3 regions of the Bradyrhizobium sp. 170 genome follow, and region 3 is predicted to be linked to each of the others. Evidence: predicted binding sites of a transcription regulator. Region 3 holds the regulator's gene; each other region holds the start of a gene.

Region 1 (10,359 bases), 3.6 Mb from region 3:
TGTATTCCGCTGACGGCTTCACGCCGAGGAAGACCTCGCTCGCGATCATGAAGGGGCGCAAGTAGAGACTGCCCTCGCCGCCCGGGATCCAGGCGCTGTCGATGCGCACGAGCTGCTCGACCGCCTCGATGAACACGTCCTCGGGCAGCGGCGCCATGGCCATACGCTCCGCCGAGTTCCTGAAGCGCCGGGCGTTAGCGTCGGGGCGGAACAGGTTCACGCCGTTGTCGCGCTTGTATGCCTTGAGGCCTTCGAAAATCTCCTGCGCGTAATGCAGCACGGCGGCAGCCGGATCGAGCGGGAAATTCGCGCGGGATTCGACCCGCGCGCCATGCCAGCCCTGCGCCTGATTGTAGCGAACGATCGCCATGTGATCGGTGAAAATCCGGCCGAAGCCCGGGTCGGCGAGCTTTGCCGTGCGCTCGTTCTCGGGAGTCGGATTCGCCGCATGCTGGATTTCGAATTTCAAACTCATTCCCTTGCTTCCTGCCCTTGCTTCCCGCTGTCGGTATCGGCGCGATCTCTGGCGCCGGCCGGCCGCTTCCGGCCTGCTGGCTTATTAGGTCCGGACTTCACCACCACCAGCCTTGCAGCCGGTCTCCATCGCCGTCATGTCGGTTGAGGACATGCTTTTGCGGAATGCCGAAGTCCAGTATGTTTGCCGAAATGCCGCTCGACAATCGCACGGTAGTTCATTTGCGGCCGTTGCCGCCATTGCTGGCTTTTTCCGGCTGCCTGACACGTCACCAGGTTCGAAACGACTTAAAGTTTCGTCGTGGCTGGCAGTTTTGTAACATTGAACCCAAGATATGTCAACATGACTGACATAAATTTCTCAAGGGGCCCGGCCGACCCCGATTCGCAGGGAGCCGCCGGCACGTCCCCTGCTCCGCGGGCCGGTGAAATGCGCTGGGACATCATCGAACTGTTGTTCTTCGCCTACCGCGACTTCGTGGGCGACGCCGACCATGAACTCGAGGCTTTCGGGTTCGGCCGCGCCCACCACCGGGTGATGCATTTCGTCTACCGCTATCCCGGCCTCAAGGTCGCCGACCTGCTGGACGTATTGCGGATCACCAAGCAGTCGCTTGGCCGGGTGCTCAAGCAATTGCTGGACGAGGGCTACATCGTTCAGAAGACCGGCAATAACGACCGCCGGCAGCGCCTTCTTTACGCCACCCCCAAGGGCGAAGCCTTGGTGGCAAAGCTTGCGGGGCTGCAGACCGACCGCATCACCCGCGCGCTCCGGGACATCAATCCCGAAGGCGTCGCTGTTATCAGCCAGTTCCTGCGCGCGATGATCGATCGCGACGACCCCGACAAGGTGTTAGAGGCGATCTTCGGGACCGGCAGCAAGAAGCCAAGGGAGTGATCGTGGCGCAAGGAGCAACCATCGCTACAGCCACCGCGCGTGCAACGCAGCAAATGGCCGACGACGCCCCGCATCTGCTGCTGGTCGACGACGACCGCCGTATCCGCGATCTTTTGTCGCGGTTTCTGTCCGGCGAGGGTTATCGCGTCACGACCGCGTCGAGCGCGAACGACGCCCGCGCCAAACTGCTCGGCCTGCATTTCGATCTGTTGATCCTCGACGTCATGATGCCCGGCGAAACCGGCTTCGATCTGGCGCGGTTCATTCGCGCCTCGTCCTCGGTGCCGATTATCATGCTGACGGCGCGCCATGAGGCGGAGGCGCGGATCGAGGGCCTCCAGATCGGCGCCGACGATTACGTCGCCAAGCCGTTCGAGCCGCGCGAACTGGTCTTGCGGATCGGCAATATCCTCAAGCGCTCCGCGCCGCCGCCGGTGGAAGCGCTGGAGCAGATCGCGTTCGGCCCTTACGTCTATCATCTCGACCGCGGCGAACTGCGCCAGGGCGAGGAGATCATCCACCTGACCGACCGCGAGCGCGAAATGCTGCGCATTCTGGCCGCCAGCCCCGGCGAAACCGTGCCGCGCGCGGCGCTGACCGGTGGCGGCACGGTGAACGAGCGCGCGGTCGACGTGCAGATCAACCGCCTGCGGCGCAAGATCGAGCGCGATCCCGCCAATCCGCTGTTCCTGCAGGCGGTGCGCGGCATCGGCTATCGCCTGGTCGCGTCGCCCTGAGCCGATATTCATGAGTACGCTCGACACCGGCCTGACGTTCATCCGCAACGCGTCGCAACGCGTCTCCAGGGCCAATGGCTGGATGGGGAACGCGTTCAAGAGCTGGATGCCGACCGGCCTCTATGCCCGCGCGCTCCTGATCATGATCGTGCCGATGGTGATCCTGCAGACGGTCGTGGCGTTCGTGTTCATGGAGCGGCACTGGAATACGGTGACGCGGCGCCTGTCGGCATCCGTGGTGCGGGACATTGCCAGCCTGATCGACGTCTACAAGTTCTATCCGCAGGACAAGGAGCGCGCGCAATTGCGCCTCGTCGGGCAGCGGCTGCAGCTCGTGGTCGATTTTCTCCCGGTCGGCGACATGCCGCAGCCGGGGCCGAAGCCGTTCTTCTCGCTGCTCGACCAGACCCTGTCGTCGCAGATCGGCCGCCAGATCCGCCGCCCGTTCTGGATCGATACCGTCGGCAGGTCCAATCTGGTTGAAATACGCATCCAGCTCGATGACGCCGTGATGCGCGTGTTCGCGGAGCGAAGCGCGGCCTACGCCTCGAATTCGGAGATCTTCATCTTCTGGATGCTGGGCACCTCCTCGATCCTTCTGATCGTCGCGGTATTGTTCCTGCGCAACCAGATCAGGCCGATCCTGCGGCTGGCCGAGGCCGCCGAAAGCTTCGGCAAAGGGCGCGAGGCGCCAGACTTCCGTCCCCGCGGCGCACGGGAAGTGCGGCAGGCGGCGCAGGCGTTCCTGGAAATGAAGGCGCGCGTCGAGCGCTCGATCGAGCAGCGCACCGCGATGCTGGCCGGCGTCAGCCACGATCTGCGCACCATCCTGACTCGCTTCAAGCTCGAACTCGCATTGATCGGCGACAGCCCCGAAGTCGACGGCATGCGCAAGGATGTCGACGAAATGGCCGGCATGCTGGAGGCCTATCTCTCCTTTGCGCGCGGCGACAGCGGCGAGATCGCGCAGCCGACCGACATGGCGAAGGCGCTGGAAGAGTTGCGCAGCGACGCCGAGCGCAACGGCCATATCGCGACGGTGACGTTCCACGGCCTGCCCGTGGTGACGGTGAAGCCAGCCTCGTTCAAGCGCTGCATCGCCAACCTCGTCTCCAACGCGGCCCGCCACGCCAAGACGGTCGCCATCACCGGCCATCGCGATCACCGCTATCTGACGGTGACGGTCGACGACGACGGCCCGGGCATTCCCGCCAATATGCGCGAGGAAGTGTTCAAGCCGTTCCTGCGGCTCGACGATGCCCGCAACCAGGACGAAGGCGGCACGGGCTTAGGCCTCGCCATCGCCCGCGACATCGCCCGCTCGCATGGCGGCGACATCACGCTCGGCGACAGCCCGATGGGCGGATTGAGGGCGGCAGTAAGGGTGCCGGTGTAGGTCCACGAAGCTGCGTAGCCCGGATGGAGCGAAGCGCAATCCGGGACAGCTCGCCCGCGCACAAAGAATCCCGGGTTTCGCTTCGCTCCATCCGAGCTACGAACTGTCGTCCCTGCGTTCGCAGGGACCCATAACCACAGGGCTTGGTTGTTAAACAAAAGCCATCGAACAGCGGCTCTCAAAATTTACGGCACGGCGTATGGGTCCCTGCGTTCGCAGGGACGACAATTCACCGCTGCAGATTCTGCGGCCTCGCTACTTCCCCGGCTGCTTCGGGATCATGGACTTCAGCTTTTCCATGTCCTTGATGTTCATCTTCATGCCGCCGGGCATCATGATGTCGCCGGGCTTCTGATCGGCCTTGCAGGCGCCGACCCATTTGGCCTCTATCGTGCTGTTGCTATCGCGCGCCGCCCCACCGGCCGGGCCCCCCTCGCTGCGCGAGGTCGTTTTCACGGTGTAGGCGGAGTTGAAGTCGCCGGTGATCTCGGCCTTTGATTTGATCGACATGCCGGCGATGCCGCAAACGGAATCGGTGACATAGCCGGTCGCCGTCTTCTGAATGTCCTGCTTGGAGCAGATCTCCTTGGCCACGGGGGACATTGCGGTGGCCATGTCCTTGTCCGTGGTCTCGTCCGTGCATTGCTGCATGGTCATCTCGGGCACTGTCCCGCCGCTCAGCACCTTCATCTCCCATAGTCCGGCCTTGCGCACCGGCAACTCCACGGCGATCGCGCCACTCACCGGCAACAGGACAAGCAGTCCAACGGCCGAACAAGACACAAGAAGCAGTCGTCTCATGCGTGTGCTCCCCCTCAATCCTTCCACGATATTGTGCGCACGCGAAGTGAACGCTTCGCGTGGCAAAAACATGTCCGGCCGGAAAAGCAGGTAGCGCGGGCGCTCAGTTCAGTAGAGCGTGCGCAGCGGCCGCTCGGCGGCGCCATAGGGCACCCAGCGGCAGGCAAAGGAAACGTAGCCGCCGTAATAGGGCTGCACGCCGAGGAATTTCACCACCTTGCCGTAGCGGGCGCAGTGATCGACGGCGAGCTGGCGGGCATCGGTCTGCGTCGCCAGCGGATAGGCAATGATGCCGCCGGTGTCGTTGCCCTTGAACGATGGCACCCAGTCCGCCTGCGCCGGCGCGCCCGCCAGCATTCCGCCCATGACTACCAGGCACAAGGCAACCAGGCACGCGGCCAGAATTCTTCGCATCGCAGACTCCATTTCGCTCGAAGCCCACCATAGTGTGCGCCGATGGCCGTGAAAAGAATGGTTGCAGCACGAGGCGGACTTGGCCGTCAGGTGTTGCCGCGCTGCACTTGACCTCGTCATGGCTTCGCGGCACCGTCTCGGGCGTTGGTTTACCGGCGGATTCCCCATGCGCAACCTGTTCACATCCTTGAGAGCACTCGGCCCCATCACGGCGGCGGTCGCCCTGCTGGTCTCCAGCCATGCCGCCCAGGCCGCCAACCCGCTGGAGCTGAATTTCGGGCTGTTCGGTCCCCGCTATGACGGCCGCGTCGCCGAATGCGAGCGGGCGCTGACGACGATCACGTCGCAATTCCAGGCGAAAGAGAGCAAGTTCTGGAATTCGTCGCTGACGATCACTTCTTACGGCCGGATCCACGAAACCGCGTTTCGGCCTTGGCAGTCCGACAACATTCCGCGCCGCTACTGCAGCGGAGACGTGATGCTGAGCGACGGCAAGATGCGCACCGTGCACTACTCGATCATCGAGGATGGCGGCTTTGCCGGCTTCGGACAGGGCGTCGAATGGTGCGTGACCGGCCTTGACCGCAACTGGGCGTATAGCCCCGGCTGCCGGGCCGCCCGGCCCTGATTCCTTGATCCGTGGCGATAGGACAGCCCCCGCGGCTGCCGTTCGCGACTACCTAATTTTGTTCTTGAAATGTTCCGGTTCCCTGCTAGGCTCCCGGTAGTCGAGTAGAGGGGCGTTCGATGCACCGATCCACCGTTATTTCGCGGCTTCTGATTTCGCTGGCGCTTGTTGTCGTCTCCGCCCGGATGGCGTTCGCGCAGGACCGCCGGCAGAACGCCCCGGGCGAGTTCGATTTTTATGTCCTGGCCCTTTCGTGGTCGCCCTCGTTCTGCGAGGCGGCGGCCGAGCGCGGCAATAGCGGGCGCTCACAGGTCCAGTGCGAACGGCCCTATTCGTTCGTGGTTCACGGCCTGTGGCCGCAATATGAGCGCGGCTTTCCCGAATATTGCCAGCGGCCCTCGCCGCGGCTTGATCGCAACATCATGACCTCGATGTTGGACCTGATGCCGGCGCCCGGCCTGATCTTCAATGAGTGGGACAAGCACGGCACCTGTTCGGGCCTTGGCGCGCGGGCCTATTTCGAGAGCGTCCGCAAGGCGCGCGCGGCGGTGAAGATCCCCGAGGAATTCCTGCAATTGTCGGAGCAGAAAACCATTGCTCCAGGCGATCTCGAGGCGGCCTTCATCAAGATCAATCCGGGCCTGAGCAGTTCGGCGATTTCGGTGACCTGCTCGAGCCGGCGACTCAGCGAGGTGCGGGTCTGCCTGAGCAAGGACATGCAATTCCGCGCCTGCGAAGAAATCGACCGCCGCGCCTGCCGCCGCGACGAAGTGGTGATGCCCCCGGTGCGGGGCGGCTGAAGATCCTCTTCCGCCATGCCAAGGAAATACACCAAGGCATGGCGGCCCGTCCTGCGCAGACAGCCCAGGGTTGTCTGTGTTCCCGGTCATCCACGGCCTTATTGTCGTCTGCACGGCACGTGGATGGCCGGGATCCCCCCACGCAAGAGCTGCATCAGGCACGAATATCCACGCTGGTGTGATCGGCGAAGCTCAGTCGTGCCGATCCATTGAAAACAAGGGAATCGTTCGAGCCCTTGAAGTTTACAGTGGTCCTGCCGTACTGCTGGGTGACGATAACATCATTCAGCGAATAACCGCTGATCGAGAGATCGACGCTGTCGCTGCCGTTGTCGACCCGAACGACATCGTGGCCATCACCCTTGGCAAAATTGATCGTGGAATTATCTCCCGTTACCCAGATGTGATCGTTACCGGCGCCGCCCGTCACCGTCGACGATTCGCCGACCTGGATCGTATCATTGCCAGCGCCACCATCGACGACGGAATAATCATTGGTCCGCACATAGTCATCGCCGTCGCCGGCCGACACGGTTGCATGTGAGTAGGTGGTGACGGTGTCGTTGCCAGTACCGGCGTCGACAACCGCATTGTCATAGGCGTCGATCCGATCATTACCCGCGCCGCCGCTCAGGTTGGCCTGATCGTAGGCGTTGAGGCTGTCATTGCCGTCACCGCCGCGCAAGGTAGACTGATGACCGGCGCTGAGAATGTCGTCACCCGAGCCTCCATCAAGCGTGGCGTTGTGGTAGGCGCTAAGCTTGTCGTTGCCCGCACCGCCATCGAGGCTTGAATAGGCATAGGCGCTGAGAACGTCGTCGCCAGCGCCGCCGTCAAGGGTGGAATTGTCGCCGGCGTTGAGCATGTCGTTGCCCGCACCGCCACTGAGGCTTGAGTTGGCATTGGCGCTGAGAACGTCGTCGCCGGCGCCGCCATCAAGGGTGGAATTGGCGTCGGTCTCGATCCTGTCGTTTCCATCTCCACCTGAAACGCTGGAATAATCGTAGGTGCTGATATGATCATCGCCGTCACCGCCTGTGACCGTTGCATGCGCGTACGTACTGATCCGATCATTGCCGGCGCCGCCATCCACGGTCGAATGACGATAGGTGCTGACGACATCGTCACCCTCGCCAGCGACGATATTGGCGTGGGCATAGGTATCGATCACATCGTTGCCCGCGCCGGCATCGATCGTGGCGTTGTTGGCCTGAACCTTGATGCTGTCGTTACCGGCTCCGCTAATAATCTGGAACAGATCGATGCCGCCCGACAACCCGTCGTTGGTACCACTGGTGCGAAAGGCATTGACCTGTGCCTGAAGCTGATCGACGACGGATTGTTCTGCCGACGCCCGCGCCAGCAACAGCTTGGCGCGGTACGAGATGCTGACCGTTGTGGCCGATGCACCGGCCGCCGAGGACGAAGTCCCGCCTAGCGTACTTGCCGTGCCGTCCTTGGTGCCTGCATCCGCAGTACCGGCCTGCGAAATCGACCAAGTAGTGTACGATGAATAGGCAGCGGCAATCACACTCATGAGGCACTTCCTTCTTTCCAGGAGTATTGGAATACACATACATCCTTAAATAGAAAGTTAGCGGATGGGCTGCATTTGCAGCAATCTGCTATGCGATGGTTTTGGCCGTTTCCATGGATAGCCGGCTAAATCACCTCGCGATGAAACGGACGCCCCGCCAACGCGAGACGTCATCCGACGCTCGCGTCGTCGACGATATGGGTTACTTTCCGCGCCCCGATGTCGTAACCCCTCCTCCATGAACTACCGACACGCCTTTCACGCCGGCGGCTTTGCCGATGTCATCAAGCACATCGTGCTGGTGCGCGTGCTGACCTATCTGCAGGAAAAGCAGGCCCCGTTTCGCGTCATCGACACCCATGCCGGCGCCGGGCGCTACGATCTCACGGGCGAGGAGGCGCGCCGCAGCGGCGAATGGCTGACCGGCATTGCGCGGGTGATGCAGGCGCGCTTTTCGGAAAACGCGCTGCCGCTGGTGACCCCCTATCTCGATATCGTCAGGGCATTCAACGCGCCGGGCAAGCTTGAGGCCTATCCCGGATCGCCCCTGATCGCCCGCGCGCTGCTGCGGCCGCAGGACCGTCTCACGGCCTGCGAAATCGAGTCTGGCGCGCGCAGGCAACTGATCGATGCGCTGCGCCGCGACAGCCAGGCGCGGGTAGTCGATCTCGACGGCTGGACAGCGCTGCCGGCCTTTGTGCCGCCCAACGAGCGGCGCGGTCTGGTGCTGATCGATCCCTCGTTCGAGCAAAAGGACGAATTCGAGCGGCTGGCCGACGGACTGGCCGAGGCCTACGCGAAATGGCCGACCGGCAGCTATCTGATCTGGTATCCGGTGAAGAGCCGGCGCGCCACCGACACCCTGGCACGCCTTGTCGCGGCCGCTGCCGCCGCCAGCAAGCCGGCCGGGAAATGTCTGCGGCTCGAATTTTCCGTTGCGCCGCAGGCGGCGGCCGGCCCCCTCGCCTCCACCGGCCTCCTGATCGTCAATCCGCCGTGGACGCTGGCGGGCGAATTGAAGACAATTCTCCCCGAACTCGAAAAGCCGCTCGGTCAGGGCGGAGCCGGCCGTTTCAGGCTCGAGACGCCTAAGCCCTGAAGGGGTACTACCTCTGAAAAGTGCGATTGGACCGTAGGCAATTTACGCGAAACCGTACTATGCTCAGGCCATTGGGACTGGCTTTACGTTCCGCTTCCGCGAATGGTTGCGGCGGAGTGATCAAGGCCGAATAAAATCCAGGTTGGTCGGCGGCTTGAATCCGATCGGCTCAGGTGGCCAAGCTTCCGGCAGCGAATGTCCGGTCAGCCGATGCGCGAGGTGCGCGTAGCGGCGGAGCAATACGGGGGAGGAGTTTCCCGATGGCCATGACTGGAATAGTCAAGTTCTTCAACGGAGAACGCGGCTACGGCTTCATCAAGCCCGATGATGGCGGCCGCGATGTGTTCGTGCACATCACCGCCGTCGAGCGGGCCGGATTGAAGGATTTGACAGAAGGACAGCGCATTACGTTCGAGGTCGAACCGGACAAGAAGGGCAAGGGCCCCAAGGCAGTCAACCTGGTGATTTCATCGTAAGCTGACGCTCGCGTTGACGCGGACTGAATTTTTGGCTGTGAGGATTTTGCGCTGGGCACGGCATCGCCGCCCAGAGCGTTTAAGCGCGCGGCACCCACGCGCGTAACCTTGGCCCGAAGGCAAAAAAATCCCGGCGACTTACTGCCGCCGGGAGGTGATAGCCGATAGTCTCTTTGTTCTTAGAAGCGATAGTTCAAGCCGGCCCGGATCAGGCCGAACCGGTAGCCGTTCGACGCGCCTGTAATGACGAAGTTGCTGTTGGCCAGATCGACATAGAGATATTCGACCTTGGCGCTCCAGTTCGGGGCGAAGGCCATTTCGGCGCCGGCGCCAAGCGTCCAGCCCGCATTGGTATGGGATTCCGACAGGCCGAAGGTTGTGGCGCGCAGCTCGCCGAAAGCGAGACCGCCCGTGCCGAAGAACAGGACATTGTTGAGCGCGAAACCGGCGCGGCCGCGAACCGTGCCGAACCAGGGGTTGGAAAATTTCCACGGTGCGAAGGTTTCTTCGGCGCCAGTCGCCTGGATGTCGCCTTCGACACCGAACACCCAGGCGCCGTTCTGCCAATTGTAGCCGGCCTGGACACCACCCACGAAACCGGACGGCTTGGTCGGATTGTTTGCGACCGAACCCCAGGCATAGCCGAGGTTGACGCCGAGATAGGGACCGGCCCAGCTATCGGGACGGAGCAGCGACTGCTTGATAGTATTGGGGGCGCCGTAGAGGTCGGCCGCCCGCGCGGACGTGGCCCAGCCTGCAGCGATCAGCGCCAGCGCGCCCCACACAAACCTGCCCATCACACAACTCCACGCAACTGCCGCGACCACGCCGGGCGAGAGGCCGGCCTGGTTACGGAACTCCACTTTTTTCCAGTAAGATTTATCGAGAGTTTTAAGTTAAAGGGTTGTTAAGCCGGGTTACCGCCCGCTCATCATTCTTAAGGATGCGTTACCGGCGCCTTTCCCCGGCAAGGCGCGCCGTGAGTGCTGGCGATGCAGCCCTGCAGCGCTTAATTTAGGCCCATGGATCACGATTCTACCGACCACCCGGAGCCCCCGCGCAAGGCGCGGCGGAGTTCCCAGCCGGATATGCCGCCGCA
Region 2 (10,359 bases), 120 kb from region 3:
CAAAGGTCAGCTATGAGGAAGTGCCCAACAAGGGGAAGACGTCGGCGGAGAATTTGAGGGTCGGGTGACTTCGGAAGGGCATTGCGAAGCCCGCCGGCTCACGCCGGGGGGTTTCGCTGCCGCTTGTTTGCAAGTGGCCTGTCACATTTGAATTGAACGGCTTTCTTTTTGATTTGCCGGAACGAGCTATCGTATGCCCGGTTGTTGCATGTTCCCGACCATTAGGGAGACGTGATGACAAACAGAATAATCCCCACAGGTATGGTCAGCAGAATCGACAGGGCGATTAGTACGCCAAGTCCGGCCAGAACCCGAATCAGACGCTTGGCCAACAGACGCAAAATTCAAACCAGGGCGGGCAGCAGAGCGGCGGTCAACAAAGAGATCCGCAACGCTAATGGAAACGAACTGTTCGCTTCGTCTGGCGAATGGTGAGCAAGTCAAGCATCTTTGTCTTTAAAACGTGGCAAGTCAGTTGATTTTGGTGGTTGTTGGCAGCGGCACTCGAAAGATGTTTATGCCTGAGCAAAAGCTTCACAGCCACGAAGAAGTGTTTAAAGATCATGTCACCGGTCAGTATGATGAAACCATATTTCGTTTCAGAGTGCCGGGCGGGTGGATTTATACGCACACTGTTATCCGGTTTGGTTCGGTCGATAAAAACTTCGTAGCAGATACTTTCGTTCCTGACCCTAAGGATTGGTCTGGTGACGGAGCAGTCATCCGAAATACGTGAACCGAATCACGCCAGCCTCGATGCAAAGCGCGATCGTTATTGAGCGCTCAGACGGCATTCCGGCTTGTGCCCGTTTTAATGACTGCTTGCCGCTCGGCTAACCGCTTGAGCGATATCAGTGCCATGTTGGTGACGGCTTGCCCAAACTTGTTGTCGTCTTCCTCGATCGTTCTGGCAGATAATACGTCCTCGACCTTCCCTCTCTTGGGCGCAATGTGCGATCCAATCCATGCCCTCAAGGAGGTAGCTATGGAACATCAATTTTTCATTCGCCAGCAAAACCTTAAGCTCTATCGCAGTCTCGTGGCTGCATCGGAAGCGGCGGCAGCAAAAGCTGACGCGCGGCAGCAGAAACATTTAAAGCTACTGGCAAAGGAAGTAGCGAACGAACCGCCGCCCAGAAAGAACTAATGCGTTTGCTGTCGGCATAAGCGGCTCAAGAGGCGCTTGCGCCGTCTCGAAGGATAAGGCCCCCGGTGCCATGGTTCGAGACGCGCGCCGAGGCGCGCTCCTCACCATGAGGGCGGCGCTAGCCGCCGTTCCCGTTCTCGCCGTTCTCCCCGTCGTCGCCGATATGCTCGACCGACACCACGTGTTCGTCTTCAGCGGTATCGAACACGATGACGCCCTGCGTCGAGCGGCCGGCGATGCGGATGTCCTCTACCGGGCAGCGGATCAGCTGGCCCTTGTCGGTAACCAGCATGATCTGATCGCTGTGCTCCACGGGGAATGACGCCACCAGCTTGCCGTTACGGTTGTTGACGGACATCGCGACGATGCCTTTGCCGCCGCGGCCGGTGGTGCGGTATTCGTAGGACGAGGTGCGCTTGCCATAGCCGTTGACGGAGACCGTCAGCACGACCTGCTCCTGCGCCGACATGTCTGCGTAGCGCTCCTGCGAGAGCTGGAGCGAACCCGAAGTCTCCTCACCCTCGGCATCCGCAGGCTCCTCAACCGAGGTTTCGCCGGCCACCGCGCGGCGCATCTTCAGGTAGGCCAACCGTTCGTCCGACGTGGTCTCGACATGGCGCAGGATCGCCAGCGAGATCAGCGTGTCGTTCTGGGCCAAGGCGATACCGCGCACGCCCATCGAGGTGCGGCCGGTGAAGACGCGGACATCGGTGACGGGGAAGCGGATACACTGGCCGCCGGCCGCGGTCAGCAGCACGTCGTCGTGCTCGGTGCAGATCTGCACGTCGACGATCGCCTCGCCCTCCCCGAGCTTCATGGCGATGATGCCGGAGCGGCGGACATCGACGAAGTCGGACAGCTTGTTGCGGCGGACGGTGCCGCCCGTCGTGGCGAACATCACGTCGAGATTGGCCCAGGAGGATTCATCCTCCGGCAGCGGCATGATGGTGGTGATGCGCTCGCCCTGCTCCAGCGGCAGGATGTTGATCAGCGCCTTGCCGCGCGCGTTGGGCGCCGCCACCGGCAGCCGCCAGACCTTCTCCTTGTAGACCTGGCCCTTCGAGGAGAAGAACAGCACCGGCGTATGGGTCGAGGCCACGAACAGCCTGGAGACAAAGTCCTCGTCGCGGGTCTGCATGCCCGCGCGGCCCTTGCCGCCGCGGCGCTGCGCCCGATAGGTCGAGAGCGGCACGCGCTTGACGTAACCGGCGTGCGAGACCGTGACCACCATGTCCTCGCGCTGGATCAGGTCCTCGTCCTCGACCTCGCCTTCCTGCTCCATAATGACGGTTTTGCGCGGGGTGGCGAACTCGGACCGGACCGCCGCAAGTTCTTCCTTGATGATGGCCTGCACGCGCGCACGCGAGCGCAGGATGTCGAGATAGTCGGCGATTTCCACCGCGAGCTTGTCGAGATCTTCGGAAATCTCGTCGCGGCCGAGCGCCGTCAGCCGCTGCAGGCGCAGCTCGAGAATGGCCTTGGCCTGCTCCAGCGACAGCCGCGCCGTGCCGTCGGGCGCCATCCGGTGCCGGGGATCGTCGATCAGCGTGATCATCGCTTCGACGTCCCTGGCCGGCCAGTCGCGCGACATCAGCGTGTCGCGCGCGGTGGTCGGATCGGGCGAGGTTCTGATCACACGAATGATCTCGTCGATATTGGCGACCGCGATGGCGAGACCGACCAGGATATGGGCACGGTCGCGGGCCCTGTTAAGCAGGAATTTCGTGCGCCGGGTCACCACCTGTTCGCGGAAGGCGATGAACAGCGTCAGGAAGTCCTTCAGGTTCATCGTCTGCGGCCGGCCGGCGTCGAGCGCCACCATGTTGGCCGGAAAATTCGTCTGCAGCGGCGTGAAACGATAGAGCTGATTCAACACCACGTCGGGCACGGCGTCGCGCTTCAGTTCGACGACGACGCGGAAACCGTCACGGTCGGATTCGTCGCGCAGGTCGGAAATGCCCTCGATCTTCTTCTCGCGCACCAGTTCGGCGATGCGCTCCACCATGGTGGCCTTGTTCACCTGGAACGGAATTTCGGTGACGATGATCGCTTCGCGGTCCTTGCGGATGGTGTCGATGGCGACCTTGCCGCGCATCACGATCGAGCCGCGGCCGAGATGATAGGCCGAGCGGATGCCCTGACGTCCAAGGATGATGCCGCCGGTCGGGAAATCAGGCCCGGGCACGATGTTGATGAGATCGTCGATTGTCAGCGCGGGATTGTCGATCAGCGCCACGCAGGCGTCGATGACTTCGCCGAGATTGTGCGGCGGGATGTTGGTCGCCATGCCGACGGCGATGCCGCCGGCGCCGTTGACCAGAAGGTTGGGGAATTTGGCCGGCAGCACCGTCGGTTCACGGTCGCGGCTGTCGTAGTTGGCCTGGAAATCGACGGTGTCCTTGTCGATGTCGTCGAGCAGCGTCTGTGCGATCTTGGTCAGGCGGGATTCGGTGTACCGCATGGCGGCCGCCGTATCGCCGTCCACCGAGCCGAAATTGCCCTGGCCGTCGATCAGCGGCACGCGCATGGAGAAATCCTGCGCCAGACGCACCAGCGCATCATAGACCGACTGATCGCCGTGGGGATGGTATTTACCGATGACGTCGCCGACCGTGCGCGCCGACTTGTTGTACGACTTGTTCCACTCGAAGCCGTTCTCGTGCATCGCGTAGAGAATGCGGCGGTGCACGGGCTTGAGCCCGTCGCGGGCGTCCGGCAGCGCCCGCGCCACGATCACGCTCATGGCGTAATCGAGGTAGGAGCGTTTCATCTCGTCGAGGATGGAAACGGGACGGATATCGGAGGGCTCCGGCGGCTCGCCGGGCGTGTTATTTTCAGGGTCAGACAAAGGGAAATCCGGTCAGTTCTCAGCTGAGAATCATATAGCGCATCGGGGGTGCGATAACCACCCCGAAGCGCGCTGGAGAGGTTGTTTTTCCGCTCGTTTTTTCATGGACTTACGGGGATCACGAGGGCGTTCCGGCGGGTTCGCTTGAGGCGGCATTTTCAGGCCCTGCAAACCGATGCTGGAACAGCGTTTTTCCGGAACGGTCTAATGGCCTAAAACCACCGCATGCATGATCCGTCCCGGCACGAAGGTGAACAGGCCGGCGACGACGAGCGCTCCAAAGAAGATCGACATCATCGCTTTGCGGTGACCGCTGACATTGTGCCGGCGGGCATGCAGGACCGCGAGCACCAGCATGATCGGCGTGAAGATCGAGAGCAGATGGATCGGGCTGAACGGCCCGACCAGGCGGATCTCATGGATCCAAAACGAGCTGATCGCGACCGCAAACATCAGCAGCACCCAGATCCAGCCGATGGTCCGGTGCGGCAACGTTCCCTTCGGTGCTGCGAACTGCACGATGCCGAGCGCAAACGCCGCCATGGCCGCGAAGGCGTGCAGTGGGATCGTCCCGGGGGCCTCCAGCAGCGGTGCGAGGCTCATGGTGGGCGCTCCAGATCCGTTGGCGTTCGATTGAATACCGTGGAGGGCGTTAGACCGAGTTCCTAATGTAAATATCATTAACATCCAGCGAAGTCAAAACGTAGAACGGCATCCAAATTTGACTTAGAATCAACTCGCTGGACCGCATTCCAGTGAATGGAGTCGAGCCGAGGCTTGCCCGGGTGCTGCCCCAAGTTTGAATTTGTGGGCGTTCGGCCATGCGACACGAATTCGAGAACATGACCAACGTCCTATTCGTCTGCAGTGCCAATCGTCTGCGCAGCCCCACCGCCGAACAGGTCTTTTCAAATTGGCCGGGGATCGAGACCGACTCGGCCGGCATCTCGAACGGCGCGAGCGTGCCGTTGTCGTCCGAACAGGTCGAGTGGGCCGACATCATCTTCGTCATGGAGAAGACCCACCGCACCAAGCTGAACCGGAAATTCCGGGCTCGTTTGAGGGATAAGCGCGTAGTCTGCCTCGACATTCCCGACGACTACGAATTCATGGATCCCGTCTTGGTCCGGGTCCTCGAAAAGCGGGTCAGCCGTTTCCTGCCTCAACCGGGACCGTCAATGCGATAGAGAACGCCCATCGCTCCAGACAACTTGAACCGTCAGAGTTGTCTCTTTGGTCAACCCAAAGCTGCGATTTTGTTGCGCGCCGCTGCCGACGGCCACGGCGCGGCACACCGCTACGATCCCCGGGGGAACGACAAGACCCAAAGCAGAACTGCCGTCGCAGCGGCGGTCCAACGGCGGGTGTGATCGGGGCTGCTGGTCAGGCAGCAGGACGCCCAAACGGTAGATAATCGCGGCCGAGTTGTCTGTGGAGCTGCAGCCAGATTGGAAGCTGTCGCGCCATCCGTCGATCGCCCTCGATCGACAATGCTTTTCCCTCGACCTCCTGCCAACTCACCTGCCCGAGGTAAAGCCTGACAAGGATAGCAACATCACCGCGAACGGTCAGATCGACGGTATATCCCGGATCCTTGAAGCATATGTCGACGCCTGTCCGTTCGAGGATCAGCCACATGATGCGTAACGTCGTTCGGCTTCTGGGAACACCGGAGAATTCGAAGCGGATGACCACGCGGCGCTCCGGCAACGCACCGATGTCGACGCGCTTGCGCATTCGCCACATCAACAGGCCGGGATTCAAATCGTCGGCGGTGAGCCGATCGCGGGCGTGCGCCAAACCCCAGCGCGAGAGGTCACGCAAGACATCGTGAAACGCTTCGCCCGACGGTGTCAGCCAATGTTCGCAGCCAGAACCGTCAGGGTGAGTTCTTACGACAATTCCGTTTTCTTCCAATTGCCGCAGGCGCTCGGCCAGGAGAGTCCGCGACATCAGCGGCACCCCGCGATGAATGTCATTGAAGCTATGTGCGCCCAACATCAACTCGCGCAGCACGAGCGGCGTCCAACGTGTGGCGAAGACCTCGGACGCCTTTGCGATCGGGCAGAACTCGCCGTAACCGCCTTTCATGGCGGCAATTCAAACATCTTTGGTTCGCAGGAACCAGTCCAGATTTTGGACTTGTCGCCATCCGTCGTTCGGCAAACGATGCGGTCATTTCGGGCGGAACCCCAGGGTGATCAGCTTGTGGAGGGATCCATGTGGCAGCGTAGCCATGGCCTTGCAGGTCTTTCACGCCGGCAGGCGTTAACAGCGTTCGGCGGGGCGGCAATGTTAGCCGCAGCAATCCCGGATGCCTCGAATGCGCGGTCACGAGAGGGCAACAAGATGACCTATGTACTGATCCACCCGGCCTGGTTCGGCGGCTGGTGCTGGAAAAAGCTGACGCCGCTGCTGCGTGCGCAGGGGCACGAGGTGTTCACTCCGACGCTGACCGGGCTCGGCGAGCGCGCGCATTTGGCAAGGCCGGAAATCGGACTTGAAACGCACGTCCGCGACATCATCAACGTCATCGAATACGAGGACCTGCGCAACGTCATCCTTGTCGGCAACAGCTCGGGCGGGATGGTGATTACTGGCGTCGCCGATCACATGCCCGAACGGATCGCGCATATGGTCTTTCTCGACGCCTTCGTGCCGATGGATGGCCAGAGCATGCTGGACGTGATCCCGCCCGATCGTCGGCCCGCCCTGGAGGCCTTCGTGCAGAAAGAAGGTAACGGCTGGCTCCTGCCGCGTTTCGCGCCGCCGCCATGGGAAAAACTTGTCACCGAAACCTGGCAAGTGACCGAAAAGGCGGATCTCGACTGGATACTGCCCCGGCTGTGCCCGACACCGTTCGGCCATTTCAAGGAGCCGGTGAAGCGCAAGAATCCCACCGCCGAGAAGTTGCCACGCACCTACATCCGCACCCAGTGGCCGCATCCGGGCTTCGATCGTTATGCGGGGGGTGCGAGCGCGGCGGCGGGGTGGCAATCACGCAAAATCGCGAGCTCACACCTGCCCTACATTACGCATCCAACCGAGCTGGCGGCGCTGCTGCTGGAAGTCGCGGGCTGACGGCGTTGCGCGCAACCGCGCCAACGCGTTTGAGCGGCGCGGGGCAATGGTGTGGCTAAATGGTGGATAGGATGGGAACGACAAACTGAAACAGGCGAACCCTTACAACCCTCTGGGGGTCGAAGGATTCGCCTGCCGTCGTTACAAAAAGGATCTACCTGCGTTCTAGAACGGAATGTCGTCGTCCATGTCGCTGTTGCGACCGCCGCCGGCTGCCACGGCCCGCCGCGGTGCGGAGCTGGCCGGACTGCTGGAGCCGAAATCGCCGGAATCATCGGAGCCGAAACTGCCGCCACCGCCGCCGCTGCGGCCTTCGAGCATGGTCAGGGTCGAGTTGAAGCCCTGCAGCACGACTTCGGTCGAGTACTTCTCGACGCCGCTCTGGTCGGTCCATTTGCGGGTCTGCAGCGCGCCCTCGATGTAAACCTTGGCACCCTTCTTCAGGTACTGCTCGACAATCTTGCAAAGCGGTTCGGAGAAGATCACGACGCGATGCCACTCGGTCTTTTCCTTGCGCTCGCCAGTGCTCTTGTCGCGCCAGGTCTCCGACGTCGCGATGCTCAGATTGGCAATCGGCCGCCCGTCCTGTGTCCGCCGGATTTCAGGATCCTTGCCGAGGTTGCCGACCAGAATCACCTTGTTCACGCTTCCCGCCATCGCCGCTCTCCACTCGATATCGCCGGCAAAAATCACTGATCCGGCCGTTATTTGCCGGCCGCCTTCAATTCTTGACCTGTCGCTTTGTCTGCTCTCTGCGCCCGTTTCCGGACATCTGAACGACCCTATACACTCGCAGGCTCGGCCGACTTAGCGATCCCTCGGCAAGCCGGCGGTTATCCACATATAGCATTGCTCCGGCAAATGTTCCAGCTTTGTTCCCACCACCACCTGATATCCGGCCTGGTTCTCACGGTGCAACCCAAGCGCGATTACCGGGAACCCACGGGAACCCGAAATCATTGAAATGGAACCTGAAAGTTCCGCACGGTATCGTGAATATGATAATCAAATCATTGGCTTGGATAATTAAACTTCGCCTGCGCGTGTTGCGTTTCGGCGACACCATTTTCGCGCGAGTCGCGATATAGAATGGTCTACGGCGCGGGAGCTCGCGTCATCACGGGAACGCTTCGGGACCAACGGGAAGCGGCCAAGAGCTGGAGATGAGGATGAAAAAGTTTCTGTTAGGTACAGTTGCTCTCATCGCGTTCGCCGCACCTGCGGCGGCCGCCGACCTCGCTGCGCGACCTTACGTCAAGGCCCCGCCGGCGCCGATCGCAGTCGTGTACGACTGGAGCGGCTTCTACATCGGCGCCAACGGTGGCTGGGGTTCGAGCCACAAGTGCTGGGATTCGGTGGCGCCTGCTCTCTTGATCGGTGCTGAGGGTTGCCATGACGCGACCGGCGGCACCGCCGGTGGTCAGCTCGGTTATCGCTGGCAGGCCGCCAGCTGGGTGTTCGGCCTCGAAGCCCAGGGCAACTGGGCCGACTTCAGGGGCAGCAACGCAAGCACGCTCTTCATCGGCGCCAGGAACGACTCGCGGATCGACGCCTTCGGCCTGTTCACGGGCCAGGTCGGCTACGCCGCCAACAATGTTCTGTTCTACGTCAAGGGCGGCGCGGCCGTCACCGCGGATCGTTTCCGCATCTTTGATATTCCCACGGGCCTCGTCGTTGGCACCACCGGTGATGACACCCGCTGGGGGGCCAGCGTCGGCGCGGGCATCGAATTCGGCTTCGCTCCGAACTGGTCGGCCGGTATCGAATACAACCACCTGTTCATGCAGGACCGCACCCACACCTTCGTCGACGGGGCTGGCGCCTTCTTCGCCGCCGATCGCATCCAACAGGACGTCGATCTCGTCACCGTCCGCGTCAACTACCGCTGGGGCGGCCCGGTCATCGCGAAGTACTGATAGCTGCGACAGCAAGCAGAATACGGAAAAGGCCGGCCTCGCGCCGGCCTTTTTGTTTGGTTGCCCCAGGTTCGTGTGCCGCCGCAGAGGGCGTCGATTATGTGTACGGCTTCATGGCCGCGCGCGACTGCAGCTTCACATTCAACGCCGGCGGATTCTCGCGCACCGATCGATTCGTCAGGACGCCGACATCGTCACCGCCCTTGTCAGCTACAGATTCGGTGGCCCCGTCATCGCGAAATACTGACAGCGCACCGCGTGCATTGAACACGAAAAGGCTGGGCCTGGCGCCGGCCCTTTACGTTTGGTTGTACCGCGGGATAGTGCGTACCCGCTGCGGTTGCATATTACCTACTTTTGCCGCCGATGTGGTTTTTCGGCGACAGCATTCTGCGATGACTTCGCGCTATATGGAACCGCAACCTCAAATTGACGGCTGAGGAAGTTGAGTTAGAGAGCCGCGAAAGGGAAAAAGAAGTGAAGAAAATTCTGCTGACCACCACTGGCTTGATCGCGCTTGGGATGGCGCCCGCGATCGCCGCCGATCTTCCTGCACGGGCCTACACCAAGGCGCCCGCCGCAGCGATTGCGATCAACAACTGGACCGGCTTCTACGCCGGTGCGATGGGCGGCTACGCCCAGGAAAACACCTCAGACGCGTTGGGCGAGATCAGCGGCGGCTTCGCCGGCGGCACGCTCGGCTACAACTGGCAGACCGGCAACTTCGTGCTCGGCGTTGAGGCCGATGCCGCCTGGGCAGATGTCGGCGTAAGGGTGGGCAACCCGGCGATCGCCGCGGTAGAGACCCGGATTCGCGACATGGGTACCGTTCGTGGCCGCGTCGGCTACGCCTTCGACCAGGTTCTCGTCTACGGTACCGCCGGCTATGCGTGGGCCGACAACCGTATCACGCTGTCGGCGCTCGGCGTCAGCGTGTCGGATAGCCAGATCCACTCGGGCTGGACTGCCGGTGCTGGTGTCGAGGTGATGTTCGCACCGAAATGGTCGGTCAAGGCCGAGTACCTCTATCGCAGCTTCCAGGGCGAGACCTACTTCGCGGGTATTGCTCCTCCCGGCATCGCGTCGGGAACGCTCAACCTGAACAGCGTTCAGGTCGGCGTGAACTATCACTTCTAAGACTTCCTGCTGAAACTGCCTGCGCCTCCGTTCCGATAATTCGGAACGGAGGCGTTTGTATTTGTATTTGAGGAGTTCCGAATCCCGAGCTGCTGACTGCTGCTGCCAAAAGAAGGACTGCGCAAACAATCCGTTGATGATTCGCACGCGGCACTGGAAATCGTTTCCCGTTCTTCCTATGTTCCGACTTTCAATCATCGGCGCCTGATCCCGGTCCCTCTCCGGCAATG
Region 3 (10,359 bases):
TGCCGAGCGACCTCCGATAGGCCCGCTCGGCGTCCTTCTCGGCCGCGATTTCCGCAGGCGTCTTGGGCTTGTCCTCCTCGCCATATCTGGCAGGACCTTTTTGGGCCGCAGCGGGTCCAGCGAATAACGCGATTACGGCGACGGCGCCCAGAATTCTCCCAACGGCTTGCATTCGACTACTCCCTGAAATAGGCCCCAAGCCTTAGCATAGCTCGTGCACCGGCTTAAGCGCCGGATCGGGCCGAAATCAGTCCAGCCCGTTGCCCATGCCTGACCAGTTTTGTAAACGATTGCCATGAATTTGCCGCCAGCGCCCTCCTCCGTCGACGTGTTGTTGTTCGACCTCGGCCGTGTCGTGCTCGACATCAGTTTCGACCAGGTGATGGCGAACTGGGCAGGGCACGCCGGCTGCGAGCCCGCCGACCTCGCCAGGCGTTTTGTCGTCAACGACAATTTCAAGCATCACGAGATCGGCCGGATCGACGACGCGGCGTTCTTTGCGAGCCTGCGCCAGTCGCTCGGCATCGGCCTCACCGACGCGCAGTTCCTGGAAGGCTGGAACGCGATCTTCACCGGCGAGATGCCGGGAATTGCGCCGCTGCTGGCCGGCGCAGCACAACGCCTGCCGCTTTATGCTTTTTCCAACACCAATCCGGCCCATGTCGCGCATTTCTCTCAGGCCTATGCCGACGTGCTCAGCCATTTCCGGCAGATTTTCCTGTCCTCGAGCATCGGTTTGCGCAAACCCGACGCCGAAGCCTATGATCATGTGGTAAAAGCCATCGGCGTGCCGGCGTCGCGGATCCTGTTCTTCGACGACTCGGCCGCCAATATCGAAGGTGCGCGGGCGCGCGGCCTTTGTACCATCCACGTGACATCGACGGATGACGTGGCAAGGACGCTTGCTGCGCTCAGGATCTAGCGGCCGTCTACCACCGGCCCTGAAGACGCAAGCTCTCGGCGAGGTCGCCACGAAAATGGTGCTGCCCGAGGTGCATCAGCTTGCATTGCAGATCGACCCAGATCTTGCCGCCGATATCGCGCCAGCGGCGGCAGAACGCGTAATCCTCCGACAAATAGCGACCTGAATCCGGATCGACCATGCAGTCGAAGAACAGCCAGTGCAGATGCGCCTGCGGATTCGGCGGGCCGTCCGGAACGTAATTCAGACCGGGGTATTTCTCCATCATCTGCAAGAATACATCCCGCTTGATGCACATGAAGCCGGTCGGCGCCTCCGCGACCTCGACGAAGCCGTCGGCGTCGGCATAGCTACTGACCCGCTCGGCGCCATGGCCGATCGGGTTGAAGGGGTATTCGGTATAGCGGTCCTCGAATTGCTGCCGCGTCGTGCCTGCCGGGAGGCCCTGTTCAGGCCAGTTGAAGTTCTTCATCGGATAGACACCGGCGGTGACGTCGCGGTCGATCAGCAAGAGGCGGCACACCGATTGCGGCGTGAAGGTGATGTCGGAATCGATCCAGAACAGGTGCGTCAGCGTTTCGTCGGACAGGAACTTGAGCAGCATCTTGTTGCGCGAACGGGTGATCAGGCTCTCCGAATGCATGTGCAGGATGCATTGCAGCCCGAACCGGTTGCAGTGATGGGTGAGCTCGAAGATGCTGGTGACGTAGTGCATGCTGACCGCCGAGATGTAGCACGGCGTCGCGAACATCACCTTCATCGATTTCAAGGCTTCGTCGGGTAACATTTTCCGTCGCTTGTTGGCTTGCGGGTCGGTCTATTTCGGCTGCTGGGTGTCGGCCGGCCTCTCCGTCGGCGTGGGCTTGATCGCGGGCGCGGACTTTGCAGCTGCTGGCTTGGTTCCGTTTGCAGGCGGCTGTTTTTGCGCAACCGGCGACCCGGGCGGTTCGGGTGCGGCAGGCCCGCTCGGTCCGATCGACACCGAGATGCCGAACAGTCGCCATTGCCCGTGCACCGGCGCGAACGCCAGTTCGAAATTGACCTGGGTCGGCACCGAGGGAAAGAAGCCCGCCATACGCATCAACCCGTTGGCCTCGATCTGCGGCAGCAAATTGAGCTGCGGATCGATCACCGCGACACCCGACAGATCGAGATTGTCGTTGCGCTGCTTGGCGAATATTTCGGCCAGCCGCGCCGCCGTATTGGTCTGGAAGCCGGGCGCGCCGAGGTCGCGCAGGACGGTGTAATTGCCGGTTTTGTTGGCCTGATCGAGCGCCAGCAGCGTCGAGCGGATCAGGATCATCACGCCGTTGCGATCGATCTGCGCGGGCTTCGGCGCTTGCTCGGGCGCCTGCTGCGCATGACCGCCGGACGTGCTTGCCGCCATCACAGCCGCAAGCATCAGAACCCGCCAGCGAACTACCACTGGAGTCCGATCGCGCTGCGCACGCCGACCACATTTCGCTCCATGCCAATGCCCGCACCGGCGTTGATGACAACCGCATAGTTCTTGTTGTCATACAGCAGCGCCGTCGCTCCCACGCCGAAGGCGTTGCTGCCCTGGAAGTTGCCGTAGCTTGCCGAAATGCCAAACCGGCGCCCCGCCTGCAGGGCCGGCGACGCACCGACGGCGAGCGCCAGCGCGGTGCCGGTACGCGCCTCGAGCCGGTTGTCGGTGACCTGAGATTGCAGCGAGGTTACCTGCGACTGCAGCGAGGTGAGGCTTTGAGGGTTGAAGGTGGTGGTCGCCAGATTGCCGTTGGCGTCGCTGGTGACGAACGAGGTCGGACCGGATTGTGCGGCAAGGCTCGTCGCCGAGGCGATGCCGGACATTTTATAGGTGCTCGTCGCCGTGCCAATTGCGACCTGGTTCGCCGCTGTTGTGGTCGCGCCGCTGCCGATCGCGGTCGAATTGGCGAATGTCGCCGTGGCGCCGGTGCCAAGGGCGGCCGAATTCGTTCCGGTCGCCACCGTGCCGTCGCCGAACGCGGCGCCACCATTGGAAGCCAACGCCCCGGCGCCGACAGCGATCGAACCGGTGGCGGTCGCGCCGTTGCCTATCGCAATCGAATTAACGCCGGTGGCGGCGGCCGTGTTGCCGACGGCGACCGCGCCGGTCGCGGTTGCCCGCGCACTGGCGCCCACCGCCGTGGCACCGGTGGCGCTGGCGACGCTGGCCTGGCCGATCGCGGTGGTGGCCGCGCCGGTGGCGTTGCTGCCTTCGCCGAAGGCGCTGGCGGTGGCACCGTTGGCGATGCTGCCCCGGCCGGTCGCGGTCGCGCTGACGCCATTCGCTTTGCTGAGTTGGCCGATCGCCGTCGCGTTGGTGCCGTTGGCGAAGGCACTCGTACCGGTCGCCGTCGCGTTCGCGCCAATTGCCGAACTAAAGGCCCCCGTCGTGGTGGCGAAGGCCCCGGTCGCGGTGCTGGAGCCGCCGGTCGCGGTGGCGAAATCGCCGGTCGCGGTAGTGCCCGCGCCCGTTGCCGTCGCGAAGTTACCGCCGGCGGTGCTGAACACCCCCGTCGCGGTGGCTTGAGCGCCGTTGGCGGTGCTGGCGTAGCCGGTCGCGGTCGTTTGAGAGCCGTTGGCATAGCTGCTCACGCCGGTCGCGGAAGCTTGATCGCCGTTGGCAAAGCTGCCCATGCCGGTCGCGGTCGCGGTGACACCGTTCGCAACACTGCCAGTGCCGGTCGCGGTGGCCAGGGCGCCGTTGGCCAGACTGGCCATGCCCGTTGCCGTGGCAGAAGCTCCGTTCGCCTGGCTGAAGTAACCGGTCGCCGTGGCGCTGCTCCCGTTCGCGTTGCTATTTGTGCCTGTCGCGGTCGCATCGACGCCGTTCGCGATGCTGAGCGTGCCCGTCGCGGTCGCCTGCGCACCGTTCGCGAAGCTGACCGCGCCCGTCGCGGTCGCATCGGCGCCGTTCGCGATGCTGAGCGCGCCCGTCGCGGTCGCGTTGCTGCCGTTCGCTGTGGCCACAGAGCCATACGCCGTTGCGAAGAAGCCCGTCGCATTCGCTCCCGACCCCACTGCGGTGGAGAAGGCACCTGTCGCCGCGGTGACGGTACAGCCCGCGCCGGTAATGTTGCCGCCGGTACCGGAAAAGCATTGAGCGAAGGCCGGCGAGACGCCGACCGCCGTCATCATCCCGGCCGCCGCCGCGAGGCTGCGCAAGGTCCCGCCGCAGAGCATGCTGCTCGCCAGCAGGCTCGCCCGGCGATCGGATGGAAGAATTACACCGGAAGCGCGCGGGGACGCAGAACCCGTTGCCGTAGCTATCGCCCCCGTCATCGTCCGCTCCGGCTTCGCGCGAAACCAGCTCGGGTGAGCCAGCCTGTGGCTGGCCAAAACTTTGGGCGCCCACACCTCAATCTCAGGGAACCCTACCCCAATCACAGATGCGAACAAATCGCTGACGCGGATTGAGACGATTCCCGCCTGACCTCGGGTGAGATTGCAGAATAATGTTGCTGTTCAGCAACATATCCCGGTGAGTTCAGGATAAAATTCAGACAGCGGATGAATTCCGAAACTGCGGTATCGGGCGCAAGCCTTCCGCGCCGCATTTTTGCCTCCGCTCGCGCTCTCCGATATGAAGGCGCGCGCGATCTCGTCGCCGGGCCGAACAGCTGAACAGACGCGCTTGCACCCGAGGAGAAGTGCCCGTGGCCTTGATGCCTGTCGCCGATGCACTTGCTGCGATCCTCAGCCGCGCCGAACCGTTGCCCGAGGAAATGATCGCGCTCGATGATGCCTTTCATCGTGTGCTGGCGCGCGACGTCGCGGCACGGCGGACGCAACCGCCGCAGGCGATGTCGGCGATGGACGGCTATGCGGTGCGCGCGGCGGATGCCGCCGATATCTCGGCACGGCTGAAGGTGATCGGCGAGGTCGCGGCCGGCCGCCCGTTCGAGCGCAAGGTAGGCCGAGGCGAAGCGGTGCGGATCTTCACCGGCGGCGTGATCCCTGATGGCGCCGACGCCGTCATCATCCAGGAAGACACCGGCGTCGACGGTGACCATATCAACATCACGGAAGCCGCCGTTTCCGGCCGACATATCCGGCCTGCCGGCGTCGATTTCCGCGAGGGTGACGTGCTGCTCACGCGCGGACGCCACCTCACCGACCGCGACCTGTCGCTCGCCGCCGGCATGAACTATCCGGAGCTTGCGGTGCACCGCCGCCCGAAGGTCGCGGTGCTTGCGACCGGTGACGAGCTGGTGATGCCGGGGTCGACCCCGGGCCCGGGCCAGATCGTCTACTCCAACGGCTACGGAATCCGTGCGCTGGCGCGCGCCGAGGACGCCGAGGTCGTCGATCTCGGAATCGCCGCCGACACGGTCGCCGCCACCGCGCAAGGCATCCGCCGTGCGCGCGAGCTTGAAGCAGATATCCTGATCACCATGGGCGGCGCCTCGGTCGGCGACCATGACCTCGTCAAGCGGTCGCTGGAGGCCGAGGGGACGACCATGGCGTTCTGGCGGATCGCGATGCGGCCGGGCAAGCCGATGATGCATGGCAGGCTGGGTGCGATGCGGGTGATCGGCCTGCCCGGCAATCCCGTCTCCTCCTATGTCTGCGGCTTCCTGTTTCTGGTGCCGTTGATTCGTGCATTATCGGGCCGCGACACCGTCCATCATCGGCGCGAAAGCGCCCTGCTGGGCCGCGATCTCGCTGCCAACGACCAGCGCGAAGACTATCTTCGGGCACGCCTCGAAGAGCGCGAAGACGGCACGCTGATCGCGGTGCCGGTGAACCACCAGGACTCATCGCTATTAGGGAATCTCGCTGCGGCACGGGCACTTGTGATACGTCCGCCGTTCGCGCCGGCTGCCGCGAAGGGTTCGCGGTGCGAGCTGCTCCGGCTGCCGGAATGACGCCTGAACTGCGCCTTTGAGGGTGTCTTCAGCCGAAGCCGCAATGCGTTCACCTGAAATTAAGTGGTTGCGGAACACATATCGAACATATAGTGTCCGTTCATGATTTGTTTCGACTGCTAGTGTCTATGGTTGGGAGTTTTGGGGACTCCCGCAATGGACCCTGGAGATTCGGGACCGAAAGACTGTACCAACCGGGGGAATGCTCGCGATGCTTACGCGCAAACAGTATGAACTTCTGCGTTTCATCAATGAACGGCTGAAGGAAGCCGGCGTACCGCCCTCCTTCGACGAGATGAAGGATGCGCTCGACCTGCGCTCGAAATCCGGAATTCACCGCCTCATTACGGCGCTGGAGGAGCGCGGCTTCATCCGCCGCCTGCCCAACCGCGCCCGCGCCATCGAAGTCATCAAGCTGCCGGAGCTGGCTGCCGCCGCTAACGGCCGCCGCGGCTTCACGCCGAGCGTCATCGAAGGCACGCTCGGCAAACGCTCCGTAAGCGCGCCGGCCAGCGAGGACGACGGCAATCGCCCGGTTGCCGTGCCCGTGATGGGCCGGATCGCCGCCGGTACGCCGATCGAGGCGCTGCAGACCCGCAGCCACACCATCAGCGTGCCGCCTGACATGCTCGGCTCCGGCGAGCATTACGCGCTCGAAGTGCGCGGCGATTCCATGGTGGACGCCGGCATTCTCGACGGCGACATGGCGCTGATCCAGCGCAACGAGACCGCCGACACCGGCGACATCGTGGTGGCGCTGATCGACGAGGAGGAAGCCACGCTAAAACGCTTCCGCCGCCGCGGCGCCTCGATCGCGCTGGAGCCCGCCAATGCCGCCTACGAAGTCCGCATCCTGCCGCCGAACCGGGTCCGGATTCAGGGCAAGCTGATCGGGCTGTACCGCAAATATTGACCTGCTGGATGCGGACGTGACTGCGACGGCAATCCCGCCCCGGCCTTTCGGCCGGGGTTTTTTGCTGCATGCCTGGAACAAAACTGCGTTAGCGCGTTTGTGATTTTGACGCAGTGCGCTAGCCGCAGAATTGCCCAGAAACAAGAAAAGGCTCTGCGCCAAGTCCGCTCTGAATATGTCCACTCTGATAGAGGCCTGTGCCTCCTTCTTGCAGACACGGGTCAGCTATCTCAAACGAGGGAGCCATCCGATGTGTGACTATAGCCTGCACGCTGTGGCGACGCGGCCTGCCAAGGTCGGCGAGACGCTGATCACCACGACATTCCGCGGTACATCGACCCGCGGCTTTGCGTCGGAACGCGAGCCTTCAGTGGCGGTCTGCATGCTTCCCGGCACCGAACTGGCGTTCGCCGAGGACGTCAAATACGACAACCGGTGGATCTGGACGCGAACCACCGACTGGCGGGTCGGCAAGTTCAACCAGATCGAACCCGAAGTGACCGATCGCCACCATGACGCGATCGAATTTCCGGACGGAAGCCATGTGCTGGTGACGCAGCTTTGCGAAGGCCAGCGCGCGACCGTACTGCAATTGCCGGTGACCGAGGGCGAACGTGCGGCAAAGGTGACGGAAGCGCCACCGGCCGAATCCATCGTGACCGGATAAACGACGCGCATGTGATCCGCCGGTTCAGGCCGGCGGATCATGGTGATATGGTTTTTTGAGAAACTAGGCGCCGAGGGGCAGTCGGTGGTCAACAAAGTCACATGGCAAAGAGCCGGACGCGTCACGGAGCCCGGACGGTACATGTTCCGGTACGGCTGGCTCACCATCACGGCCGAAGATCTCGCGATCTGGCGGCAATTCCCCGAGGCGTCGTTCACGCTGGTCAACCTGCCGTCGACCCCCGACGCGCCGGAGGAATTCCACCTCGGCGCATTCGAAATACCGGCCAGTCCCTCAAGCCCCCCGCTCGACGAGCACTGAAGTTCGTCTGGAGCCCTGGGGCTCCAGATTTTTGATTCGACGCGTTTTCTTGACGCGAACCGGTCTCCACCCCGGATCAAGTCCGGGGCAGGCTTTCGCTGGAAAACGCTCTATTCCTCCGCCTGAAGATCGGCCTCGGCCGGCGTGGCGTCGACCGCGCGCGGCGGCACGACGCGCGGCGCCAGAACGGCTGCGTCTGCTTCGCTCTCGTCCGCGATGGCCGGCGACCACGGGCGGTCGATCCCTCTGGGTTTGGCCGCCTCGACGACAAATCCGTCACGGCCTCGCCGCAGCGCCATCGCGCCCTGCCGCCGCAGCCGGTCGGCATCGATGACGGAAGCCGCGCAGGAAGCGGGCGCCTGCCGCAGCGTCACAATCAGCGCGGCGCGCTCGCAATCGTCCGAGAGTGCCTCGGGCCTGAGCGCCTGCGCGATCAGGGTGCCGCCGGCGGATTGCATCACGCAGCCAAAATCGTCGCATGAGACGCCTGATGTGAGCGACGCGTCAGCCGCCGTTCGGGCGTCCGCATCCGCCGCCAGCCACTCCTTCAGCAGGAAAGAATCCCGGGAGCCCTTTGCCGCATGCATCAGATGCAGCCGGCCGTCCTGCCCACGGACGCCGACATTGCGGCCATCGGCGGAAATCAGGATATCTGGCTGCGGCACCCTCGCCGCCCAGAGCGCCGCAACCACGACCAGTACGGCGCCCGACCAGCGCAGCGGCGTGCGCAACAGGCCGAGCAGGATGATGCCGAGGCTGGCCGCAATCAGCGGGCCGATGCCGAACGCCGGCACGCGGCCGACCGCGCCGGGCAAAGCCGCGACCCATTGCGTCACCGCGATCATCCAGTCGATGCCGACACCCATGATCGCCCAGAACAGGCGATCGAACCCGAACGGCATCGCGACGAGTCCGAGCAGGCCCGCCGGCATCACCAGCGCTGACACCACCGGCATCGCCGCGAGATTGGCGAGCACGCCGTAAGGCGTCACCCGGTGGAAGTGAAAGGCCGCGTACGGCATGGTCGCGAGCCCCGCCACCAATGAGGCCAGCAACAGCATCGTGATCTCGCGGCCACCCCACAGCGCCACGCGGGCGGTCGCGGTATGGTCCGGCGTCGCGAACAAACGCGGCATGCCGATCTGCACCAGGGCAACGAGGCCAAGCGTCGCCGCAAACGACATCTGAAAACTCGGATGCACCAGCGCCTCCGGCGCGACTGTCAGCACGATCAGGGCCGCGACCGCGAGCGTGCGAAACGTAATCGCCCGGCGATCGACCATGACCGCGATCAGCACCACGGCCGTCATGAAGAACGAGCGCTGCGTCGCGACCTCGGCGCCCGACAGCAACAGATAGAACGCGGCGGCGACCAGGGCTGCCGCAGCCGCCCATTTCTTGATGGCGTAGCCAACCGTGAGAACCGGAAACAGCGCCAGCAGCGCCCGCACCGCAAAGAACACGACGCCCGCGACGACGGCCATGTGATAGCCCGAGATTGAAAGGACATGGCCGAGACCGGAGATGAACATCGCGTCGTTCACCGGCGGCGAGATCGCGTCGCGCCGCCCGGTCAACAGCGCGGTTGCAATCGCGCGCTTGTCACCCTCCAGCGTGGTCCTGATCCGCGCGTCGATCGTATCGCGCAGGCCCTGCATGAACGCCGAATAGCGCAGGCGCAGCCCGCCGCCGGTAGCGGGCGGCTCCGCGGTCTTGATCGCGCCCATCACGAAGCCGGAGGCGCCGATGCCGGCAAAGAACATGTCGCGGCTGAAATCGTAGCTGCCCGGCCGCACCGGCGTGAGCGGCGGCAACAGCCGCGCCTTGAGCTCGACGAAGCTGCCGACCGCGGGCGCCGTGCCCTTCTTCACCGATAGCCGCACGCGCTCGAGCCTGGTCGTTCCGCGCGCGCTTTCCATGGTGACGACGCGCAGGACAAAGCGGTCGGTGCGCTCGCGGATGTCACGCGTTTCGACAAAGCCCGTCAACGATACCGAAAACATCGGCCGCGCCAGCACGCCATGCGCGACCCGCGCCGTCTTCCAGGTCGCGATCGCAAAGCCCGCGGCGACGGCGGCGATCATGACGGCGACAGGAAAGAATTTTTGCCGCCGCAACAGGACCGCGACCGCGCATAGCGCGATGCCCACGACGGCGGCCACCGACAGCACCGGCTCGTGATCGGCGGCGAAATAAAAGGCGATGCCGGTGCCGAATGCCACGGGCACCCAGGGCAGCAACCGCCCGGCGCCGGCTTCGGCACGCGCCCAAGCGCGCAGGGTTTCGATCAGCGGCGGCCAGAAAGCGGGACGCGACGGCGCAAAGCCGCCAATAGGCGCCACAGCGCGTGGCGGCCAGGTCCCGGCATAGCCCCGCTTCCGGCCCGAAATGTCGCCCTGCTCCGCCACCCCGGTCTACACCTTACGATCCCGTGGAGAGCACAAGACTACCGGACGGTGTATTGCGGCCGCTAGCGGAACGGATGCAGAAACCGGAAGAAATGCACATCGACCGGCGCTACACTGGGACATCCCAGGAATCGGACGAAGGTCGGACATCCCATGAAGCTTGCGGCCTGCATTTCGATTGCACTGGCGATAACGGGTCTGCCGTCCGCACTGGCAGCGGCCGAACAATGCCGCTTCATCGAGGCGAGGCTAGA

What was found. The regulator LexA, encoded in region 3, represses DNA repair genes until DNA is damaged. The targets are predictions, from matches to a motif close to TGTTCNNNNTGTGTTCNG.
Region 1: IVB05_RS36635 (ribonuclease T2) is a predicted target of LexA. The motif match lies at 5,408-5,425, and genes of this name have one in related genera.
Region 2: IVB05_RS20320 (single-stranded DNA-binding protein) is a predicted target of LexA. The motif match lies at 7,939-7,956, and genes of this name have one in related genera.

What each region holds. Positions count from the first base shown of each region.
Region 1 is NZ_CP064703.1:7,831,475-7,841,833, forward strand. It holds gene IVB05_RS36600 (branched-chain amino acid aminotransferase) at 1-475, opposite strand, end outside; gene IVB05_RS36605 (MarR family transcriptional regulator) at 818-1,372, shown strand; gene IVB05_RS36610 (response regulator transcription factor) at 1,426-2,109, shown strand; gene IVB05_RS36615 (ATP-binding protein) at 2,120-3,505, shown strand; gene IVB05_RS36620 (DUF3617 family protein) at 3,761-4,306, opposite strand; gene IVB05_RS36625 (hypothetical protein) at 4,415-4,720, opposite strand; gene IVB05_RS36630 (hypothetical protein) at 4,887-5,348, shown strand; gene IVB05_RS36635 (ribonuclease T2) at 5,468-6,148, shown strand; gene IVB05_RS36640 (calcium-binding protein) at 6,303-7,685, opposite strand; gene rlmJ (23S rRNA (adenine(2030)-N(6))-methyltransferase RlmJ) at 7,924-8,784, shown strand; gene IVB05_RS36650 (cold-shock protein) at 9,045-9,260, shown strand; gene IVB05_RS36655 (outer membrane protein) at 9,440-10,057, opposite strand; gene uvrC (excinuclease ABC subunit UvrC) at 10,283-10,359, shown strand, end outside.
Region 2 is NZ_CP064703.1:4,388,951-4,399,309, reverse strand. It holds gene IVB05_RS20360 (cold-shock protein) at 1-68, shown strand, start outside; gene IVB05_RS20355 (hypothetical protein) at 476-736, shown strand; gene IVB05_RS20350 (hypothetical protein) at 842-1,147, shown strand; gene gyrA (DNA gyrase subunit A) at 1,266-3,995, opposite strand; gene IVB05_RS20340 (DUF2306 domain-containing protein) at 4,200-4,598, opposite strand; gene IVB05_RS20335 (low molecular weight protein tyrosine phosphatase family protein) at 4,838-5,182, shown strand; gene IVB05_RS20330 (helix-turn-helix domain-containing protein) at 5,379-6,086, opposite strand; gene IVB05_RS20325 (alpha/beta fold hydrolase) at 6,216-7,076, shown strand; gene IVB05_RS20320 (single-stranded DNA-binding protein) at 7,242-7,733, opposite strand; gene IVB05_RS20315 (outer membrane beta-barrel protein) at 8,246-8,992, shown strand; gene IVB05_RS20310 (outer membrane protein) at 9,470-10,129, shown strand.
Region 3 is NZ_CP064703.1:4,264,537-4,274,895, reverse strand. It holds gene IVB05_RS19755 (hypothetical protein) at 1-172, opposite strand, end outside; gene IVB05_RS19750 (HAD family phosphatase) at 296-922, shown strand; gene IVB05_RS19745 (hypothetical protein) at 930-1,709, opposite strand; gene IVB05_RS19740 (hypothetical protein) at 1,740-2,324, opposite strand; gene IVB05_RS19735 (hypothetical protein) at 2,342-4,111, opposite strand; gene glp (gephyrin-like molybdotransferase Glp) at 4,585-5,796, shown strand; gene lexA (transcriptional repressor LexA) at 6,008-6,709, shown strand; gene IVB05_RS19720 (hypothetical protein) at 6,960-7,376, shown strand; gene IVB05_RS19715 (hypothetical protein) at 7,416-7,697, shown strand; gene IVB05_RS19710 (ComEC/Rec2 family competence protein) at 7,808-10,105, opposite strand; gene IVB05_RS19705 (hypothetical protein) at 10,259-10,359, shown strand, end outside.